Regions from separate parts of the Pleionea sp. WD8-19 genome, predicted to be linked through region 2. Evidence: riboswitches for the same ligand, from Rfam matches in the RefSeq annotation. Region 2 holds a riboswitch; each other region holds the start of a gene.
The links. A riboswitch is a leader RNA that binds a small molecule or an ion and turns the genes downstream of it on or off. The one in region 2 is predicted to bind cyclic di-GMP.
Positions count from the first base shown of each region.

Region 1 (5,609 bases), on a different contig from region 2:
GCCAATCAGTTGCTGGAAACTATGACCGCTCCGCAACGATTGGCTTGGTCGTTAAAGCACTTACCAGGCGAACATGTTTTAACGTCGAGTTTTGGGGCTCAATCTGCGGTGAGCTTACATTTGTTTAGTCAAGTCGCACCGAATATACCTGTTGTGCTGGTTGATACTGGGTATTTGTTCAAAGAAACCTATCAGTTTATTGACGAACTGACTCAGCGTTTAAACTTGAACCTTAAAGTGTATCGCTCACCCCTCAGCCCTGCTTGGCAAGAAGCCCGGTTTGGTGAGTTATGGAACAAAGGATTGGATGGAATTGAGCAGTACAATCGCTTGAATAAAGTGGAACCCTTGCAGTTGGCATTGCAGGAATTAAATGCGGGAACCTGGTACGCTGGCTTACGTCGAGAGCAATCGCGCAGTCGAAAGTCGATTGATATATTAAGGCGACAAGAGCACCGGTTTAAAATGCATCCAATTGCCGACTGGAGTAATCGAGATCTGCATCTTTACTTAAAGCAGCACCGGTTACCTTACCATCCTTTATGGGAACAGGGGTATGTGTCTATTGGTGATGTGCACACGACTCGCCCTATTTCAGAAGCTCAGAGTGAAGAAGAAACGCGCTTTTTTGGGTTGAAGCGTGAATGTGGAATTCATGAGATATGAGCTACTGAAAACGCTCAAATTAGCGTTAAGCTTGCAAATGAATTTGCGAATTGAGTAGTATGTCAGTCCTAATTTATTTGGACTGCATCAATGACCTTATTGATCGTATATTTAATACTCGCTATTGGCGTTTCATTTGTGTGCTCAATATTAGAAGCTGTGATATTGAGTGTGAGCGACTCTTACATCGCCATGCTCGAAAGCGAACAAAAACCGCACGGTGAAATGCTTAAAGCAATGAAAGCCGATATCGATAAGCCGTTGGCGACCATTCTTAGCTTAAATACCATTGCTCATACCGTTGGTGCTGCGGGTGTCGGTGCTCAATCGCAAGTGGTTTTTGGTAATGCTTATTTGAGTATCACTTCCGCGGTACTTACTTTTTTAATTTTGGTTTTTTCTGAAATTATTCCTAAAACATTAGGCGCGCGTTATTGGCGTCACCTAACCTATCCTGCAACAAAATTGTTACAAATAATGATAATCGTTTTGGCGCCTTTGGTGTGGTTTTGCCAAAAAATAACCGGAGCAATGGGTAAAGGTGGCCATAGCATCAGTTTCACGCGGGAAGAGTTTGCGGCTATGGCAGATCGAGGCTTGGAACAAGGCGTATTTGAAGAAAAAGAGGCGTTAACGTTCAAAAACCTGGTGTTCTTTGAATCGCTACAAGCGAAAGACGTAATGACTCCAAGGCCAGTCGTTGTTTCATTGGATCAAAATAAGAATATTGGGGAGTTAGTCTCAATACTGGAGAACAAACACTTTTCTCGCTTTCCTGTTTACAATCGTCATGCAGAAGATATCACGGGTTACGTATTGAAAACGGATGTGCTGCTGGAAGCCGCCAAAGGAAATCTTGAAAAAACATTAACCAGCATTAAACGAGAACTGTTGGTGGTTCTGGACACAACCTCAGTGAAATCATTATTTGATCAATTAATGGATCGACGTGAGCACATTTCCGTTCTCGTTGACGAATACGGCGGGTTGGTCGGTCTGGTTACATTAGAAGATATTTTCGAAACATTACTTGGTCAGGAAATCATGGACGAAGTGGACACTATAGAAGATATGCAGCATTTAGCCCGGCGGCAGTGGAAAAAGCGCGCAATGCGAGTCGGCTTGAAATTGCACGAACCTGATGTCGCTGAAGGCTCATCGGAACCATCATAGGTGCATACTTTAGGGTGTATTACGAAGCAACGGTTTCAAAATACACCTTTTAGTTTAGTTGGTTAAAATGTCGCTAAAATTAAGCCAAGTTATGTTGAGTTAAAAGGCCAATTTACTGCGTAAACTTCCCAAATAATAACCCGCACGACCTAATAAGTGCTTCTGAACTTTTTTATTGATAACACGCATCAGACTTTCATGAACGCGTAAGCCTGTTTGCTCAGCTATGATAACGGTGTTTTTCAATTTACCCTTGCCCAGTTGAATAATCTGAGGATTATCGAGTGGATTGAGCTCCGGATCATGGGTTAACACAACTTTGGCCTGCAATCTTTGAGAAGGGTTTTGTTCAATCACAATGCCTTTATAGTGATCGCTTAGCTCGACCAATGTACCTACGGGGTAAATTCCCAGTGACTTGATTAATGCATCCACTAACACTTCATCAAACAAGACGCCACGTTGCATATAAATTTGAGAAAAAGCAACGGATACTGAGTTTTTGGCGTTTGGAAACATGGGGTTGGTTAATAGTTCAAAAGACTCTACCAGTCCGGCGATTTGTGACAACAAAGGAATACTGCGTCGTTTCTTATCGACAGATTCTTTTTCAAAGTCGGTGAGTCGAGCAGTCATGTATTTGATGGTGGTTAATACTTTAGGTTCAATTTTCGAGTGCTGAACCGCATGCAGTGTTAAAGGAACGTAGCTGCGATACGCTTTTGTTAAGTGAATGCCATCGTAATCATACCAGTCTTGTTGTGTAAGCTTGGCTTTACCAACGCCCGATAACATGATGGCTTGTGTTAACGCATTTATTTTGTCTGGTGCAAGTCTTAAATTTTTAGCCAGAAGAGCAGCCCAAACACTTGCTCTTAAACCGTGATCGTAAACTTTTTTATTGTCGTTATGTACTTTTGTCATCCAGAGTAAGGCATCGGAGTTTCGAATAATCGACTGCGTAATAGAATGACTGACCTCATCCACTTGTTTAATCTGAGTGGGTGAAATGCACCTTGCATCTTGAGCCAGTTCTTTCAAAACCATAAACCCATAGTCGAGAAGTTCACTGGTTTGCTTTAATTCTTGCTCAAATGCGGAAGACTTTGTGTAATGATGATTGCATTGTTGATGCCAGTGACGACTTTTTATCTTGATTTCGGTAGAGTCTTCGTCGCTGGGTTGTTGAAGTATTAAGGAAGAGTGTTCAAACGTTCGCTTTACATCAATGTAAACATGTTGACAATAACTGCTGAGTTTTTCCAAATCTTTGCGCGATTCAATGTAAAAACCTTTTAAACTATAATCGGTTTCACTCCAAGGAATATCGAGACGTGATACGTACATTCCCAGCTGTAACTGGTTCACATCAAGTTTATGTGTTGTGATCACTTTACGCATGACGACTCTCGCACTTTACATACACAATAAAAGGGCGATTGCTTCAATCCCGAGTATCAGTCGAAGGATTCGGTAAACGGTTGAGAGGAAGGTTTGACCTCTGTCAGCCGTCAGAATCCGGACCGACTTGCAGAGGAGGGAGGTGAAACAAACGTCCCGGTAACTCCGCCGTCGTAGGTGTGAACTCAAGAGCCACAACCCTTAGACCGGTAGCTTTGCGTGCCCAGACTTTCGTCGGGGTAGCCTTTGTCTAACGTTACTTCTGAGTTTAGGTTCTCTTTGTGAGATGTGCAAGTGGTATTATTAAGTTGTACACTTGTACATATTCTCTAACCTATTGTTAAATAAGCAATAAATTGGTAAGTCGTATAGTTGGATTATGGTATTGCTTTAAAGTGTGACTCAGCTCTCAAATTCAAAGCATTGATTCATGCACTCCTGAGTGCTTTTTTTCCGCGAAGTATGCCCAAGGTGCCCGAACGAACCACTTCTAAAATTTCGGTTTCTTCCTGCATAGCAGCAATGAAAGCTTTATTCTTTTTTGGTGGACCTACCATCTGAACCGTGTAACTGTGACTGCAAACATCAATAATATGCGCGCGAAAAATATCTGCCGTGCGTTTTATTTCGGAACGTACTTGTGAAGACAGTGCTTGTACTTTCACTAACATCAATTCGCGCTCCAGGTGTTCTTTTTCAGTAATGTTCATTACCCGTAACACATCAATGAGCTTATTCACCTGTTTGGTTATTTGTTCCAGAATTTTTTCATCGCCAGAAGTTGTAATGGTAAGTCTTGAAAGGGTAGGGTCTTCCGTTTTGGCAACGCTTAAACTGTCAATGTTGTATCCGCGTTGAGAAAATAGTCCGGTAATACGAGAAAGGGCGCCGGGCTCGTTTTCCATCAATATGGTTAATATTCGCTTCACGCTTTTACTCCACTTTTTAACCACATTTCGTCGATAGCGCCGCCTTTAATTTGCATGGGATAAACGTGCTCTTTTTGATCGACTTTCACGTCAATAAAAACTAATCGATCTTTCATGGCCAGAGCTTGTACTAGCACATCTTCCAGGTCGTTAAAGTTTTCGACGCTTTTTCCAATATGACCATAGGCTTCGGCCAGTTTGACAAAGTCGGGTAAGGATTCCATATAAGAGTGGGAATGACGGCCATCGTAAATCATATCTTGCCATTGGCGAACCATACCCAAAGCGGAATTGTTCAGCGATAAAATTTTGATTGGAATATTGTATTGCAAACACGTTGAGAGTTCCTGAATGTTCATTTGAATGGAACCATCACCGGTAACGCAAATGACATCGCTTTCGGGAAACGCCAACTTTACGCCCATTGCGGCAGGTAAACCAAAACCCATTGTGCCGAGTCCGCCGGAGTTAATCCATTGCCTTGGCTTTTTAAAAGGGTAATAAAGCGCGCTGAACATTTGGTGCTGCCCTACATCCGAAGTAATGTAGGCATTACCATTCGTCACACGGTATAGCGTTTCAATCACATGCTGCGGTTTGATTACTGAATGACTTTTGTCATAACTCAGGCACTTTTGCTCACGCCATCGATTGATTTGCTTCCACCAATTTTTCATTGCGGTAGGGTTATGCTGCAAGTCGGCACGATCCATTAAATCGGAAAATTGCTTTATCACTACATCGCAAGAGCCGACAATGGGAATGTGTGCAAATATGGTTTTGGAAATGGAAGCCGGATCAATATCCACGTGAATGATGGTTGCATTCTGACAAAAAGTTTTCGGATTGTTAGTAACCCTGTCGTCAAAGCGCGCACCAAAGCAAACAATTAAATCGGCGTTGCCCATGGCTTTATTGGCTTCTAACGTGCCATGCATGCCTAACATACCTAAAAATTGCGGATGGTCACCTGGAAATGCGCCCAGTCCCATTAAAGTGCTGGTTACCGGAACGTCTAATCGTTCTGCTAATTGAGTGAGTGCCGCACTTGCATTCGCTGCGACAACACCACCGCCAATATAAAAAATTGGGCGTTTCGCATCGGTAAACGCCAATATGGCTTTTTTAATTTGTCTAGGGTGACCTTTCAGTGTTGGATTGTACGATCGTAATTTTAAGCGTTTCGGCAATTGGTAGTGTACTTTATGTTTTGGGTTAACAATATCTTTCGGAAGGTCAACCACTACTGGACCAGGGCGACCGGTTTTCGCAATGTGGTAGGCTTTTGCAATGGTGGAGGGAATGTCTTCGGTTTTTGTACAAAGAAAACTGTGTTTTACGATGGGACGAGAACACCCCACCATATCGGTTTCCTGAAAAGCATCTTCACCGATCACAGAAGTAGGCACTTGGCCAGAAAGAACAACCAAAGGAACCGAA
Region 1 covers NZ_JBUZOU010000005.1:110,202-115,810, reverse strand. The annotation lists gene ACTUJY_RS07960 (phosphoadenylyl-sulfate reductase) at 1-666, shown strand, start outside; gene ACTUJY_RS07955 (CNNM domain-containing protein) at 757-1,839, shown strand; gene ACTUJY_RS07950 (HD-GYP domain-containing protein) at 1,939-3,240, opposite strand; cyclic di-GMP riboswitch class I at 3,396-3,495, opposite strand; gene ilvN (acetolactate synthase small subunit) at 3,669-4,169, opposite strand; gene ACTUJY_RS07940 (acetolactate synthase 3 large subunit) at 4,166-5,609, opposite strand, start outside.
Region 1: another riboswitch for cyclic di-GMP. It lies ahead of ACTUJY_RS07950 (HD-GYP domain-containing protein); the one in region 2 lies ahead of ACTUJY_RS20130 (DUF3718 domain-containing protein).

Region 2 (5,609 bases):
GTCCCCTAGGGGATTCGAACCCCTGTTACCGCCGTGAAAGGGCGGTGTCCTAGGCCTCTAGACGAAGGGGACTAAACCTTCTTAAACTTGGTGAAGCTAAACGGGGGATACAACAACTCGTTCGAACCCTGTTCTCACCGACACCATTCAGTGTTCAACCTAACATAAACACTTGAAACTTGGTGGAGCTAAGCGGGATCGAACCGCTGACCTCTACAATGCCATTGTAGCGCTCTCCCAGCTGAGCTATAGCCCCAAATTGGAGGCGCATTGTAATGAGCCAACTTCATGCTGTCAACACAAAAGTTTAAATTTTTCTGCAGTCTAATAGTTGATTATTTGTTATACATCAAAACGTTAGCGCAATTTCTTTATTTTAATTTTTCATGACGCATATGCAATAAAGCGCTTTGGATCAAAAGCCGAAAATGTTATCTTTAAGGGCATAAAAAGAATTATTGTTGAGCCCCTGCTTCCCTTCCTGGGCTCAACATCAAACCAATACAAGACCCAATACCTACACATACGCGTAGCTACAGTGTCACGCCACTGGTCTACACTAAAGATGAAAATCAATGGTTAACCTTCGAGGATAGTGAGTATCGTGTTTAAGCGAACCAAAATAGTTACGACTTTAGGGCCGGCAACGGATAATGAAGAATCACTTAAAGCACTGTTTAAAGCAGGCGCAAATGTTGTTCGAATGAACTTTTCGCACGGTTCAGCCGAAGATCACCTTCGCCGCACCGAATTAGTCCGCAAAGTATCGAAAGAGATGGGAATCGAAGTTGCGGTTTTGGGTGATTTGCAAGGCCCTAAAATTCGGATCGCGCGCTTTATCGACGGAAAAATCGAATTGAAAAATGGCGAACGCTTTTGTCTCGATGCAAGTCTTGACTCAAACTCAGGTAACAATCAAGAAGTCGGAATTGATTACAAAGAACTGCCAAACGACTGTCAGCCCGGAGATGTCTTGTTACTAGACGATGGTCGTGTTGAGTTGGAAATTACACATATTAAAGGATCGCGCGTTGAAACCCGAGTGGTCATTGGTGGCGTATTAAGCAATAACAAAGGCATTAATAAAAAAGGCGGTGGATTATCAGCGCCAGCATTGACTGAAAAAGACGCGGAAGACATAAAGCTTGCTGCGTCAATGAATGTGGACTATCTCGCGGTATCCTTTCCTCGTAGCGCTGAAGATATTGAGCACGCACAACAAATGTTAAACGATGCAGGCAGTAACGCCGGCATCGTTGCTAAAATTGAACGAGCTGAAGTGGTTCAGTCCGAAGAAATACTGGATGACATTATCCTAGCCTCTTCTGCTGTTATGGTTGCTCGCGGCGATCTGGGTGTCGAAATTGGCGATGCTGAGTTGATTGGCGTACAAAAGAAAATCATTGCACGAGCGCGTACGCTCGATCGCGTGGTGATCACCGCAACTCAAATGATGGAGTCCATGATAACCAACGCCATTCCAACACGTGCTGAGGTGTTCGATGTGGCCAATGCAGTTTTGGATGGTACTGACGCTGTTATGTTATCCGCCGAAACAGCAACCGGTGCTCACCCTATTCGTGTGGTTGAAGCCATGGCTCGCGCCTGTCAGGGCGCCGAGAAGCAAAAAGTCACCCAAATTTCAAAGCATCGGATGCTCGACGAGTTTGACCGTGTTGATGAGGCGATTGCCATGGCAACCATGTACACGGCGAACCACTTAAAAGGCGTAAAGGCGATTTGCTGTTTAACAGAATCGGGTGCCACTGCATTGTGGATGTCACGGATCCGCTCGGGTATGCCAATTTATGCGCTTACACCACGCGTCGATACGCAAAGGCGCATGGCCCTGTACCGTGGTGTAGAAGCCATTCCGTTTAATCCTGCTGTATTAGCCCGCCACGACGTGAATCGATTAGCGGTTGAAGAATTAAAAAAGCGACGTATTGTTGAAGACGGCGATTTAGTATTGCTAACCAAAGGCGATCATATGGGAATTTTAGGCGGTACCAATGCGATGAAGATTGTTCGTGTTGGTAACGTTATATAGGTATTCGTCGATCTGTTTTATTCCTCAGGAAGCATTAACCACAACGTTAAAGCTCCCTGAGATTCGCTAAGCGGCTATTTCAAGTCAGATTTCAACTAACCTGCAATACGCTCTTCCATTTGCCCAACAATATTTTGTGTATTAGCTGCGTTAGGGACTGAGCCTGAACTCACAGCATCTTTCGCCCATTGAAATGTACTGATGCCGTCATGCTCTTGGTAATTCAAATCGTCTTTACTGATTTTTTTGATGATGAAAGAAGATACATCGAGAGAGCCGTAATAAGTCGCTGCTCTTAACAGTGAGCCTCCAGGGAACTGCTCGCTAGGCTGGCAAACCAGGCCAGTATAAACATTTCGCAATTCAAGATTCGCAGACTTTAACTTTTTGCGGATACTGGTTCGGTCATCATTTTTAATGTATTCGCAAATTGAATCAGAAAGTCGAGCAAATTCATCGGAACTAGCCAAAGCAAAATTAGAAAGCAGAATAATTGAAAGAGTTGCGAAGAGTTTTTTCATGGAAATCTCCAAAAAATAAAAGGTTATTTCGAGGAGATAAGAGCCTACCGTTTAAGGTTACGAAGACCTGATCCCGGTAACCCCGCTGTCATAGACGAAATAATTTTCACTATTCTGCCCTTAGACCGGTAGCTTTGCGCCCTGAACTTTTCACTTCAGGTTGCCCTTATCAAGAATCTGGGCGCATTTTAATGGAATCAGGCGCCAACGCAAGTCTTTTTTGGCTGTTTTTCAATCACGAATAGAAGTTGCTTTAACAAAAAGCTCTATATCATTGCTTTAATAGCAATTTTATACCTTACTATCGTTTCAACGCTAACGTTTTCAAACGACCAAATAAGTACCCTATTCCACCAAGCCCAATGCCGCCATACCCTAAAATCAAATACAACTGAGACCCTTTCTGCTGCCCAAAGTACATAAAGAGCACTCCGGCGATAAACAACAACATCGATGAGTACACCAACATTTGCAATCGCTGTGTTTTTTTAAGCCGGATAATACGAGCCGCTCGTTGTAAATCTTCTTCGCTCGCACTTTTGGTAGCGTACCCACAATGACTGCAAATTACAGCTTTATCAGAAATTGGTTTACGACATTCCGGACATTTAACAATGGCCATTGATTCACCCCTATAACAAAACGATCAGGACTCTAGAGTTTTACTCACTACTTCGTACACGTCTTTCGACAGCCCAGGCTTATTTTTTATTTCAGTAAGCTGTTGCCGAACAATGGATTGACGTTGCGCATCCAACTTTTTTAAACACGCAAACTGTTTCGCCAAATTAGCTGAGACCTGTGCATTAATACTGTCGAGCTTATCAATAATATCGGTGATCAGTCGATAGCCATTTCCCGAAGCATGATGAAATTGCGCGAAGTTTAATGATGCAAAACTGGAGTAAAGGGCTCGCACTTTGTTCGGATTTTTAATGGAAAATACCGGGTGTTCACTTAATGACTGAATGGTATCGATGACCGACTCATTGTCTGAGGTCGATTGTACCATTAACCATTTGTCCATCACTAAGGCTTCGTCTTTCCACTTTTCATAAAACGATTTCTTAATAGTATTTGCATTACTGAGGTCAGCATGAACCGCTACACGAAAAGCCGCTAACTCATCGGTCATTAACTGTGCACTTTCAAACTGCTTTTGTACCAGCGCTGAACTTCCTTCATCAGCAATGGATAAATAATGCAGTGCCAGGTTTTTCAATGCGCGATTGGCAATGGCCGACTGTTCTAAACTTTGCTCTCCATGAATCTGAAGCGACTGATAACAGGTTAGCCAATGAGCGCTCAGCTTTTGTGCTAAGTGCGTCCGTAGCTTTCGGTGTTGATCAACTAATTGCTCAATTCCCACTTTCCAATGACTTTCGAAAACCGATTTAATCTCTGGCAAAGACAGTGCTCGCGCTTTAAATGCACTATCCAGCTTTTCGTCATTCAAAATATGAGTAAACGCTGATTCGATCAAAGGTAATAACTGATCGTCTCGTGTTACCAAAAATTGTTCCATTAACGTTTGTCCTGCATCCCATCGGGTATATGTGTTTTGATCATGCGCGAACAACAAGGCAAATTCATTTTGTGTCAAGTTCGTCACTAATTTTACAGGTGCTGAAAAATCACGAAGTAATGATGGCACACATGCTTCATTCACATTATATAAAGTGACTTCCTGATGCTCTTCTTTTACCACAATTAACGCTTCTTCTACGTCTGTATCCGACTCGTTCATCGAAAAGCTTAAACTTTTACCACGGCTTCCCACTAGCCCTAATTTAACGGGAATATAAAACGGTTGTTTTGCTGAGTCGTGGCCGGGGGTTTGCTTAAACGTTAACTTTAACTGCCGTACTTTTTCCAAATATTCACTGTGTACGTTTAACTCGGGCGTTCCCGCTTGGGAATACCAGCGTTTAAACAACTCCAAATCGAACCGATTAGCATCCGCCATTGCTGCAGTAAAATCATCGCACGTTGCAGCACTGCCATCGTGACGCTCAAAATACAATGCCATTCCTTTTTGAAAGCCCTCTTCACCCAACAGTGTATGCAGCATGCGAATAACTTCTGCACCTTTGTTGTAAACCGTAACCGTATAAAAATTATTCATTTCTATATAAGATTCTGGCCGAATTGGATGTGCCATGGGACCCGCATCTTCGGCAAACTGAAAGCTGCGGATCACTTTGACATCATCGATGCGCTTTACCGCACGCGAACGCATATCTTCAGTAAATTGTTGATCGCGAAAAACCGTTAAACCTTCTTTTAAACTGAGTTGGAACCAGTCACGACAGGTTACGCGATTGCCCGTCCAATTATGGAAATACTCGTGACCGATAACACTCTCGATGTTTTCAAAATCCTGATCGGTTGCTGTTTTCGGATTCGCTAAGACATATTTCGTATTAAAAATATTTAACCCTTTATTCTCCATCGCCCCCATGTTGAAATCACCGACAGCAACGATCATGTAAAGATCAAGATCGTATTCAAGGTTATACCTTTTTTCATCCCAACGCATGGCGTTAATTAAAGACTCCATTGCGAATTGGCTTTGGTCCAGTTTCCCTTTATCGACAAACAATTGCAGCTTAACTTCTCGTCCACTGCGGGTCACAAAATGCTCTTCGAGCCGATCGAGATCGCCTGCAACCAAAGCAAACAAATAGCTGGGCTTCGGAAAGGGATCGTGCCACTTCATAAAATGCCGATTATCGCCAACTTCGCCACTTTGTTGAGGGTTACCATTACAAAGCAACAACGGATATTGCGCTTTATCGGCTTCGATGGTGACAAAATATTCGGCCAGAACATCAGGGCGATCCAAAAAGTACGTAATCTTTCGAAACCCTTCAGCTTCGCATTGAGTACAAAACTTATTGTTAGATGTGTATAAACCTTCCAGAGAAGTGTTTTTCTGCGGATAAATTTTGCACTCGGTTGCAAACACAAATTTATCTTTTACTTTTTTTAAAAGCATACCTTCGTCATCTAAACAATACTCATCCTGAGATAGTTGC
Region 2 covers NZ_JBUZOU010000028.1:11,751-17,359, forward strand. The annotation lists tRNA gene ACTUJY_RS20115 (tRNA-Glu) at 1-72, opposite strand, end outside; tRNA gene ACTUJY_RS20120 (tRNA-Ala) at 181-256, opposite strand; gene pyk (pyruvate kinase) at 605-2,050, shown strand; gene ACTUJY_RS20130 (DUF3718 domain-containing protein) at 2,146-2,571, opposite strand; cyclic di-GMP riboswitch class I at 2,644-2,746, opposite strand; gene ACTUJY_RS20135 (zinc-ribbon domain-containing protein) at 2,873-3,193, opposite strand; gene pepN (aminopeptidase N) at 3,218-5,609, opposite strand, start outside.

Region 3 (5,609 bases), on a different contig from region 2:
TAATTGGAGCTTGTTGTTTTGGTATTTTTAAACTTCTGCGGTTGCAAGATATATCAGAAAATGATTAAAGAACCAACCTTTATCGAATAATTACGTATTAAAAAAGGGCGAGTAAATTTGCCCTTTTATAAACGATAATAAAGTAGTAAACGGAATCGAATTATTTTTTATCGTTTATTAATTTTACCTTTCACATTTTCCATTGATAATCCACCACTCCCCTCATTTATAATGGTTACACCGTCTTCCAAATCGATTAAATCGATACCACCGGAGCCATCATCAAGCGTTACATGGCCTTTAACGCTTTTAATTAAAATACTTCCTGAACCGTCGTCAATGTCCAGAGTACCCCCTGCATTTTCGACACTGATTTCACCAGAACCGTCGTCGATTTTAATCGCCCCCTGAACATTCTCTATAGCAATACTGCCCGAACCATCATCGATGGAAAGCATACCTAATACGTCATTAATTTCGATACTTCCCGATCCGTCATTCACTTTTAAATTACCACCAATTTGTCTGATTTCAAGCGAGCCAGATCCATCTTTCACTTTTGTGTGATTGTTTATATTTGAGATTTTAATAGCGCCTGAACCGTCTTTAACGTATAGCTCAACATTCGCAGGTACTCTCACCGTTAAATCAATAGAAGGACTGTTACCGAACCAGCTGCTTTCATTATTAGGGTTAGCATCTGCGATTAACTCGCCTTGATCGTTGTCAATATCCAAAACCAGTTTAAAGTTATCATCATCGACTTTCAGGTCCGCCTCAACTTCTACGGTTCTCAAGCCTTTTTCACCAGTCACGACCAGAAAACCCGCACCTGCATCGATCGTAAATCGTTTGAGTGACTCTGCATTTTTGGAGAGAGTGCGCTTTTCTTCAACATCGAATGCAAATACTGGAACACCTGAGATAAGCGTTCCAAGAATTAACGTCATTATAAAATTTGAGTATTTGAAGTTCATCGTTTTTATCCTGTATTCATTATTTCAGACACAACAAGGCAATCATCATGCCAGCGAATAATTGACTCAATTAACGCGTTTAGACGGCGTTCAAGAACAAAAGGTTTAAATCATTTAGCGAAATTGACGAAAAACCGAAAAATCTCACCAAGTCGCATTTTTATTGCGGTCTATCGAGTTATGGTTACCAACGTAATTTCTGGCCAAACGCGAAACCGTACCGGAAGAATACTGGTGCCAATACCGCTACTCACCAGTAAATGTTTATTGTCTTGAACAATATGTCCATACGCATAGCGTTCGCCGTAAGCTGAAGGAACAATGGGGCGTCCAATGAAAGGTATGTTGACTTGGCCTCCGTGAGTATGCCCGGCGATAGTGAAGTCTACAGACCGCGGAAGCTCTGGAAATACATCTGGGTTATGTGTAAAAGCGACGATAAAACTATTATTCGGAACATCGCGTAATGCTTTACGAACATTATGCGGCGCTTCCCAGTAATCGCTGATACCAACCAGATAAAATTCACATTCAGATTGGCGGATCACAGCTGACTTATCTTCTAGCAAATGAATCTTCGACTGCTCAAAAGCCGCAATAACGCGCGGTCCGTCATACCACCAGTCGTGATTTCCCAACACCGCAAATACGCCTAAAGGTGCGTGCAAATGTTCCAATTCGGTAACGATTTCTTCGGGTGGTATCGTTTCGCCTCCAAGAACTTCTGTCGTCATAAAGTCTCCTGGCAAAACAATCATGTCAGGCTTCATTGCGTTGGTTTTCTGAACTATTTTCCGGAGACGTGTGATATCTTGAAAGGGAGAACCAACATGGAGATCGGATAGTATCGCAATCGATATTTCAGGGCACTGTTTTGGCAGACGTTGTAAACTGATTTTATAAGTACTCGTTGTAAGCAATGCCGGTTCGATAAAGAAAGACCAAGTCATTCCAATTAAAATAATCAGTACAAGCCCTAATTTAAAATGAGCTTTTACACCCAATAAGCGCTTAGAACTGTTCATCGATAATCACGTTTATTGTTTTCATCCAATTCAAACAAGTCTTCGTCAAACTGAAAGCCTATCACACCACCCTGCTCTTGTTGATACAGTGCTGCTCTTTCTTCCTTAGCTTTTGCCTTTAGAAACTGAATAGCTGCTCTTATACCGTGAATATTTTGTTTTTCCCACTTTGTTTTTGCATCGAAATAAATTTTTGTCAATGATATCAGTAAAAAACACAGTGAAACGGCCAACCCAATCCAACTGAAGCCCCAAATCCAAAACTCTACCGATAAACATATGCCTCCTAAGAGACAAAGAATAACACCCAGAGAAATCACACCATTGCCTTTTATTTTGGCATTAAGCGGATCATCCTCCATGAACAGTACGGGTACGCGCTCCCCAACTTGATACGGTTTTTTATTTTGAGATAAGCGTGACTTAAACCGGTATGTTTTTTCAAACTCAAATTCAACCACTGGCGCAAAGAGAGAACGATTCGTTTGCTTACGCTTTTTAAATTTAGAGCCCCCTACCGCATACCCAACAACCGTTCCGGTGGTCTCACGTGCAAAAAGCCTAAAATTTAACGCATAAGTTAATATACCGATTCCCAAACACAACAATAAAAAACCGAATGTGAATAAGCCTACTTCCATAATTTTCAGATCAATTTGAAATAAAAATATTTGTGTTTTATACCATTTAAATTAAAAACGGCCAATTTCTCTAAAAATGAGACCGATTTCATCACTTTAAGAAAAAAATGGTCTCAATCACAGTTTTCTAGAAATTATCGATATTTGATTGTTTTTTGTTCAACACCTAGTATTACCCACTCACGTTGTTCACTTCGTTGAACAATTTGAAAAAGGCAAGTCGAAGCGAAAGCTCCGATACGCAAAGCTACCGGTCTAAGGGCACCAAAAGCCTATGACAGCGGGGTTGCCAAATAAACGTGCTTCAGTCGTCTGTTCAGACACTGCTCTTTATTTGGACCCTATTTCGATAAATAGTTAAGTAGAGGTCTATCTCATGAAAAACAAACTTTGGTGTTTGTCTCCTATTGTACTCGCGTTAGCCGCCTGCAGCGGTGGCAGTGATTCCGTTACCGAAGAAGATGTCGTTGCTAACGATCCCCCACTCGGAAAAGTATCTCCACTTGAGTTACCAAAAGAAATTGCAATCCTACTGGCTAATGAAGAGTCTGGGTACTTATCAAAACGTGCTTCAAACAAAGCACCTGGCGATTTTGACAACGATGAAAAACGCATCCATGTTTGGGATGAAGCCATGGAACCACTAACCATGGTAAACGAAATTCTGTGCTACGTCAGCCAAACCGGCGCCGACCAAATTGTCAACGAAACCTATACCGCCTTAATTGATACCGAACGCTGCGAAACCGACTTGGAAAGCGATGAAGATACCGGTCAGTCTTCAGGAAACAGTGAAGAATTCCAACTCTGGACGATAGAGTCTACGCGAGAGTCAAACGACGCACCGCAAATCGTTAAAATTTGGGTTCCTGCCGAAAGTGAGCACGGTGACGAACCAATGGATCAGCAGCGTATTTTAGTAGAAGTCACCATAGATTCTGCGGGTGACGAAGAAAACCCCTATGGTCAGTTTGTTATGAACTGGAAAGGCGTTTACGACATGCAAGGCAATGAAATTGAAACCATGCATGGTACCATTCAAGCCACGCTAGACGCTGATGGCCGCCCCAATATTTTATTCTTTAACGAAGGTGGTTCCGATCAAATGGGATTCTCCTTCTCAGAATCAACCAATATATTGGTTGATTCAGTGGGTGCCGACAGTGGCGTTGCGAAAACCGCGTTTCACCACAGCAGCCCACACGGTGATTTCGGCGCAGAATTTAGCGTTGCCTATGATCCAACCTATTACTTACGAGGTAAAGATGAAAACCTCGACGGAACTGCCGATGCACAAATGTGTTTCGCTCGTGACGAGTTTGACCAATACGTTTGGCGATACAACTTGTACCAAAGTGACGACGGTTCACGTGTAGAGCTGAACAGCGGCTTCCCATTTTACGCAGACGTTAACGGCGAACGATATTTTGGCCATATCGGCTACTGGGGAATGTGGCTGCCTGAAGACGTCGATATGAGCCAAGTTTCTCAAATCGTTCGTCAAAATTTTGAAGACGACACCGAGTCAACTTACGATGTCACTCACGCTCCGGGCAAACTGATCAAACGTTCCAAAAGTACCATTGCTCTCGAAGACATTGAAGGCAGCTATTTGGAATACGGTGATCTGAGAGTTGAGTACACTCACGACTTTGAGTTAAACAGCGGTGACCAAGTTGGAGAGGCAGGCTTCTATGCGATTGCACAACGATTTGAAAACAGTGCAGGCATGGTCGACTATGAACCGATCGAACCTTATCGCTTAGCTGATGAGCACATGTTCTTCTGGTCTCAAAGCTTAGGCGGAGGCGTTAACTACGATGCCTATCACGATGCTTCGGTAGTAACGGTTTATCAAGAAAGCTATGTACGAAGCCTCGCTGATTTAGACAATGGTGCAGACAGTTTACAGTTAGATTGTTATCACCAGTGTTTAAAAAGCAATATCACCAGCGATCAAATCAATTACAACAACGACTCACCCTATTTAGAAGAGTCGCAAGGTCAAGCCACTGCAACTTATACGTTTAACTTCTCAACGCTCACATTAGAAGATGCAGAAGGTAACTCCGTTGCTTTAGCATCAGATGCTCAGGTCGGTGAAAACAGCCCACACCACTGGGGAATTCACTCAGGCGCGATGCTCGTATCGGGTACTCAAGTGAACGACGGACGTGATGTTTGGAACGCCGAAGTCTCATACGTTTGGGAAACGGGCCACAATCACTGGAATCAAACCACCGTCGTTAGTGAGTCAGGCAGTAATGACATTGTTGAGTTTGATAAACCACTGAACTTTGTTTACACCCACAGCACTGCGAACGACTTAAATGCGGATGAAACCAATCCATCACCTTATGACGGACAATCATTCATGCTGCATTATGGTGGAGCTGGCGAACTTTGGGGCATTCCTCACGAGCAACAAGGCAACAACCGTTGGAGCCCACTCTTTTCACTTGCTGATGGCACACTACTGGGTGACGGCCAATACATGGTGAAAGGTATTGATGTTGAACAACGATTACGAAGTGTTGATGAAAGCGAGTGTTCAGCCAATAACTTATCTCTCGACAGTACGGCAAATTTAGAATTACCGAACAACGACGACATAACCCCCGTATCCATTAACTGGAGTGATAAACCGGTTGTAGAAGACCCTCCACGTGTCATTGGCGGAGAAGTGCAAGGATAGCCTTTACTTTGACCTCGGCGCCGAAAGGCGCCTTTTTTTTTGACTCAGTTTTTAAAAGAATGTCCCCATTTTCATAACTCATTCGTTAAATTTCTTTTTTTAAATATCCCCCATAAAATAAGCCATGATGCGATTGCCGGACCGGTTCCCAATATCCAATATATTCCAATCGAATCACCTCCTCCTAAATATTTCGCGGTACTTGAAAATAAAAAGTACACCCAACTGATATGGCCACATAAAATTCCAAGCAAAATGGCAACGGGAATGA
Region 3 covers NZ_JBUZOU010000005.1:88,782-94,390, forward strand. The annotation lists gene ACTUJY_RS07835 (DUF4097 family beta strand repeat-containing protein) at 168-977, opposite strand; gene ACTUJY_RS07840 (metallophosphoesterase) at 1,148-2,002, opposite strand; gene ACTUJY_RS07845 (DUF3592 domain-containing protein) at 1,999-2,643, opposite strand; cyclic di-GMP riboswitch class I at 2,848-2,937, shown strand; gene ACTUJY_RS07850 (hypothetical protein) at 3,020-5,338, shown strand; gene ACTUJY_RS07855 (hypothetical protein) at 5,410-5,609, opposite strand, start outside.
Region 3: another riboswitch for cyclic di-GMP. It lies ahead of ACTUJY_RS07850 (hypothetical protein); the one in region 2 lies ahead of ACTUJY_RS20130 (DUF3718 domain-containing protein).

Region 4 (5,609 bases), on a different contig from region 2:
TGCCAGCCCGGTTAACAAAACAAAACCATCTGACTTGAGAGCGTCGCGACTTTTCTGTTGCCAGTTACTGCTGCCCTGCTCTCGATATTGAATCAGCGCACTGCTCAACTCGCTCGCTTGCCAACTGATTTCGGCGCGATCAATATAAGCATCCACTAGGGGCTCGCTGATACACTCTGGTGCCGTGGTATCAACCTCTTCACTGGTGATGGTGGAAATCACTTTACTGACAAAAAAGCCATTGATATCGGTTGAAAAAACGCTGCAACGGTAACCGGTGGCCAGGCTCAACCCCGCCAAGGTTAACCGGTGTTGCTTGGTGAACGCATTGCGACTGACTTCAGCAATGGCATCGGTGGATTCACAAACCAGACGACTGTCGGCGTTGACGTTGGTGTTCCAAGCGATGGTAATGCTGTTAGCTGTGGTTTGTTCCACAACTGGACCCGCAGTGATGGTTGGCAACGTTTGACTGCTTGCGGCTGTGGTGAACGAGAGCTCTTGACTGGTTGTCGTGTTACCACTTAAATCGGTGGACTCGGCTTGGAAAAAGTAGGTTGTACTGGCTGTTAGCTGACTGAGAGAAATCTGGTGGTCGCTGTGCAATTGGTTGTTACTGACCAATTGATCAAGATTGCCTGCACTCAAACCAAATCGAACCACGGTGGTTGCCGCTTCATCGGTTTGCCAGCGAATGGAGGCACTGGAAGCTTGCACATCTTCCACCATAGGCCGACCAATAATCAGTGGAGCCTGGGTGTCGCTTTGGCCGAGTGTTTGAAAAGTGATAACGGCGGATGTTGAAGGTCCATTACCAAAAGCATCGCTGGACGACACGCTCAAACTGTAAGAGCTGTTATTGGTTAACCCGGTTAAAGCAAAGGTGTGATAACGAACCTGACGATTGTCTTCTACCACTCGGTAGCTGCTGCCATTGTTGTAGGAAATACCACTGTCGGCAGCTTCGTCGGTGATCCAGGTGACCAGTGCTGAGGAGCCGGTGATATCGGAGACGACGGGTCCGAAAACAATTTGCGGCGCTTCTGTATCAGAAAATGCTCGTGTGGTGACGGTAAATTGCTGACTGTAAACAGGACCATTACCGGCCAAGTCAGTGATTCGAGCCGAGACCAGATATTCGGTATCGGCGGTGAGGCCATTAAATTCTTGCTCATGGCAATTGCTAGCACTCCCAACAGTATAATCGATACCGGCTACAGTAAAGTAACCACTTACCGACTCGTTGGCACAGAAGCTCAGAGTAAAGCGATCGTGATTGATGGCATTGACCGACAGATGCTGTGTGAAAACAGGGGCCGATGAATCAGGGCTGTTTGTGGTGGTTACGCCCGCATTGATGGGGGTTGAAGGCGTATTGTTTTCATCTTTGGAGCGAATGATCAATGAATAGCTGGTGTTGGCGGTTAGTCCGGTTAACGTGATGCTGTGTCGGCGCGTCAATTGGGTTGAACTGAATGTATTACCGCCAACCACTTCGACTTCGCTGTCAGCGGGTTTATCGGTATACCATTCAACCAGCGCTGAAACATCGGTTATTTGAGAAATGTAGGGGCCTGCAACCAAATTTGCAGGTTCTGGGTCGGCGAAATCCAGCGTTTTATTCAAGGTTTGGGCACTATTCACCGCATAATCAATTTCGTTGCCGCTAATAAAACCACTGCCATCGGGTGCGATAAAGCTAATGTCGTACAGGCAATCAGCGGCTCCGGCGGCTATGCAGTCAGCTGTGGTGAACAGTAACATTTGGTAATGCCCGTTACTGTCAGTAATTGTAGAGCCGTTTTGGTGGATAACCGTGGTTTGTGAAAGGTGGCCGTCGCTACCTTGTTCGGGTCCGCTCCAGGATTTAGAGGTTTGTACTTCAACGCCGGCTACCGGTAAGGCATTGCTATCGGTGACTGTTCCTGAGAGCAATACAAAGTCGTATTCAATATTGCGAACGGTATCGCCGGTTACCGCGAAATCTTCGGTAAATCGCACGGCATGATGTGGTTCGCCGGTTAAATTCACATCGCTCGCAAAAAAGAAACTTCGCAGTAAGTAGTTACCATCGCTTACGGTCCAGCTGAACGCGCCATCCGCCCCTACTTTCTGCAAACTTCCCACTTGTGTCAGATTATTGCCATTCACTTCAAACAAATTGATTGAAGCACCCTCAATGGGGTTGCCGGACTGATCTCGGATCACACCACTGATGGTGGCGGCGTGCGCGATGCCAGCGAGGAGTAAAAAGAGGAATAAACTATTGCGAAAACAATGAGCCAGTTGGAACCTGCAATGTCGCATTACGCGTCTCCTGGATAGGTCCGGGCAGGCTGGGAACGCGCAAGAAGAAAAAGCTTTTTATTAAAAAGCTTTACTGGTTGGCGACCCCGCTGTCTTAGACGTTATTTTGCCCTTAGACCGGTAGTTTTGCGTCCTGCTCTTTCGAGCAGTTTGCCTTTATCAACACATTCCCAAGTGTTATGCACAACAACACTCGGAACATTAATAGTGTTATCGGTTAAGCCTAGAAAAGCTTGAGTGATTATTCAAAGAATGCGATATAGCAATTTGGATTAAATAACGTCATCTAGTGACAATATTAAATTTTCTATCGTTTTTAGCTATATAAAAGAAATCTTTTATAAGTTTAAATTCTTCATATACTGAATCACATTACTGGTCAAACGTGTGGCATTAGGATCCGTTAAGTCGCCAAAACTGGCTTGAAAAAAAGCCGCTTGATTAAGAATAATACGCGCGCCACTGCGTGGGTCGGTGTATTCTGCGATGATCACATCGGTTTCGGCCAAAACCGTACCGGAACCGCTGGTAAAGTCTTCCGCAGGCGTGGTTACTAATATTTGCCAGTTGGCACTGTTTTCAATAGAGCTGGCGAGCGCCGCATCGAACACAACGTTTTGTTTCACTTGCTGTTGCCCGGGTTCAATAAACTCCCAGTTGTTAAAGTCGACACCAGTCAATAACGGATGCGAACTGTCCTGAATCACACCGGTAAAAAAGTCGTTGAAAGGCGCATCTTCGGTATGAAGAGCAAATTGTTGATCACCAGTAAGAAATGGCATGGGTACGCCTTCAACACTAAAGTCGTTCAGTTGCCCGATGAAGATATTGCCACCATCTGCGAGAAATTGATCGATTACTGCCGCATTGTCCACCAGTTCATCGAATTCACTGTAGATAGTTGCTTCAAGTCCTATCACCAGTAGGTTGTAATTGTTGGCGTCCAGTTGATTGAGCTCTCCCACCACCGATTGGTAGCGCATGCCGTATGTGGTGAGCAGTTCGGTCATGCGTTTTTTATCTTCCGGATCGAACAGGGCAACCGCGGGTAAGTCGCCATCGTTCAATGCCGGATAAATCGGCAAAACGGCATTTTTTACGATTCGGTCACTCACCAAATTTTGTTCCTGAAAGTCAATTTCACCGATGGAAATGACTACTCGACTGTAGCCACTGGCTAGGAACAACAAGCGATAACTGCCCTTAGGAAGATCGCTGATCACATACTCGCCGTTGGCATCGGTAACGATCTGATCCACCGCTTTGCGTCCGTTGGCATCCACCGTAAAATCGCGATTGTAAGGAATGGTTGCTACCACCACACCGGGCATGGCGGCACCGGTTCTATCGGTTACTGTGCCAGCAATATTGGCTTCGGTAATGGCGTCACTGATCGCTCCTTCGTTGGTGATTATAAACTGAGTGTCTTTGCAGGCACTTACTATCAAAAAGAAAAAGGCAACGGAGACAAAGTAAATGGGGTTTTTCATGATGGAATCGTCCTCGCTAAAAGCGGTAATTCAGCAGCCAACGCCAACTTCGGCCTTCAATTGGCAAATCATCGCGCAGTCCTAAAGCCTGTTCGGTTGGGTATCGGCCCGATTCATTCAATAAGTTGGTAATGGTCAGCTCCGAATTCAAATCGGGTAAAAATAGGCCCTTTTGATGCCAAGACAGTGATAGTAATGTGTACTCGTCAATGGGCACGCGCCGGTCTGTATTTTCTCTTGTTGGAGAGCCAAACCAGGAGCCATTAAATTGCAGAGCATGATGATCGTTCAACACCCATTGGCCACCCAATTTAATCTGTCGTGGTGAGTGAATATCGGCACCGGCCCCTTGTGCAACACCCGTCACTTGTTGATATGCGTAATTGATATAGAAGTCTTGAAGACCCAAAGCGGCTCCTCGTAATTCTAGCTCCACTCCTTTGCCATCGCGCGCGCCGGTATTTTGCCATTGTTCGATACCAGGCGTGGCGTTAAAGAAAATTTCGTTGCTGGTGTGGTTGTCGTACAGAGTGAACGAAGTGACCAGATCGCGACTGATGATATAGCCGAGTTGAAACTCTGTGGTACGAATTTCCGTGGGCTCTAAGTTTTGGTTACCACGCATGCGCAAGGCCGATTGTGTCGGTGTGGCATCAAACAATTGTGCAAACGCGGGAGGTTTAAAGGCTTCTCCGTAAAGCAGCTTGCTGTAAAAATTATTGTTCCAACGGTACACCCAACTGATCCTCGGTGTGGTTGTTGAGCCAAAGTCGCTGTAATCGCCAAATCGTAACCCAAAAGTAAAACTGCTGTTGTCGCTGTAATACCATTGATCCTGCAAAAAAAGTGCGGTGAATTCTCGCCGAATTCCCGGTGCGATGAATTGAGACGTCATATCTTGCGCTGGAAATACTGCGGTCGGACCTCGATTTGCCAAAGACACATTCGCCACTTTTGAGGCTTTTCGAAGTCGTGTTTCATCAAACACGAACCCTAACAACGTTTCGTGCTTTTTATGGAGTTGTAAGTTGAGGTTAAATTCCAACCCAAGGCTGACGGTTTGGTGGTGAAAGTTTTCGATAATGCCGGACAAAAAGGCCTCGTTGAGCCCATCTTGATCTTCGTCAGAATAGATTTGCGGAGGTTGGCTCTGGCCAAACAATTTCGATTCGTTGGCTACCCAGTACAGGCGCGTGTTGTATTTCGCGATGTTCGAAATGTTATTTTCGAGCTGCAGTGCTAGCCGATCCAACGTCGTTTCTTTAATGGTTTGACCTGGTTCTGTCACGATGCCAAGGTGACTGACCAGCGGTTCACTCAAAATCTGTGAATGATTAAAGCTCAGTGCGATGCCTTTCCATTCTAGATTGGCATGACCATTGAATTTTTCGGTAGCCTCTTGACGTTCAGTAGGGGTTAAGGTTGGGTTATCCAATGGTGGAACATAAATGCCGGGTTGCGGAGTGAAGATTTGATCCTGAGCGATAGGCAGTCGATCACCAGCCTCATTGAAATAACTGAAACTGCCACTGTAGGCCAGATCAGCAGTTTGTCGTTGACTCGTAGAAAAAGAAAAGTATCGCTGTTGAAAAGCGCCAACTCCGGTGCGAAATGCATGACCATGTGAGGCGCGATCCGGCTTTTGGGTGAAAATTTGGATGACGGCGGATACGGCATAACTGCCATAAAGAGCAGAGCCTGGGCCGCGGATCACTTCAATGCGATCAATATCGTCTACCGGGCGTTGATAAAAGTCGAAATGGCCGTCGAAGGCATTATTAACGGGTACTCCATCGATTAATACCAGTACAC
Region 4 covers NZ_JBUZOU010000004.1:229,517-235,125, forward strand. The annotation lists gene ACTUJY_RS06875 (fibronectin type III domain-containing protein) at 1-2,307, opposite strand, end outside; cyclic di-GMP riboswitch class I at 2,384-2,472, opposite strand; gene ACTUJY_RS06880 (carboxypeptidase-like regulatory domain-containing protein) at 2,646-3,797, opposite strand; gene ACTUJY_RS06885 (TonB-dependent receptor plug domain-containing protein) at 3,814-5,609, opposite strand, start outside.
Region 4: another riboswitch for cyclic di-GMP. It lies ahead of ACTUJY_RS06875 (fibronectin type III domain-containing protein); the one in region 2 lies ahead of ACTUJY_RS20130 (DUF3718 domain-containing protein).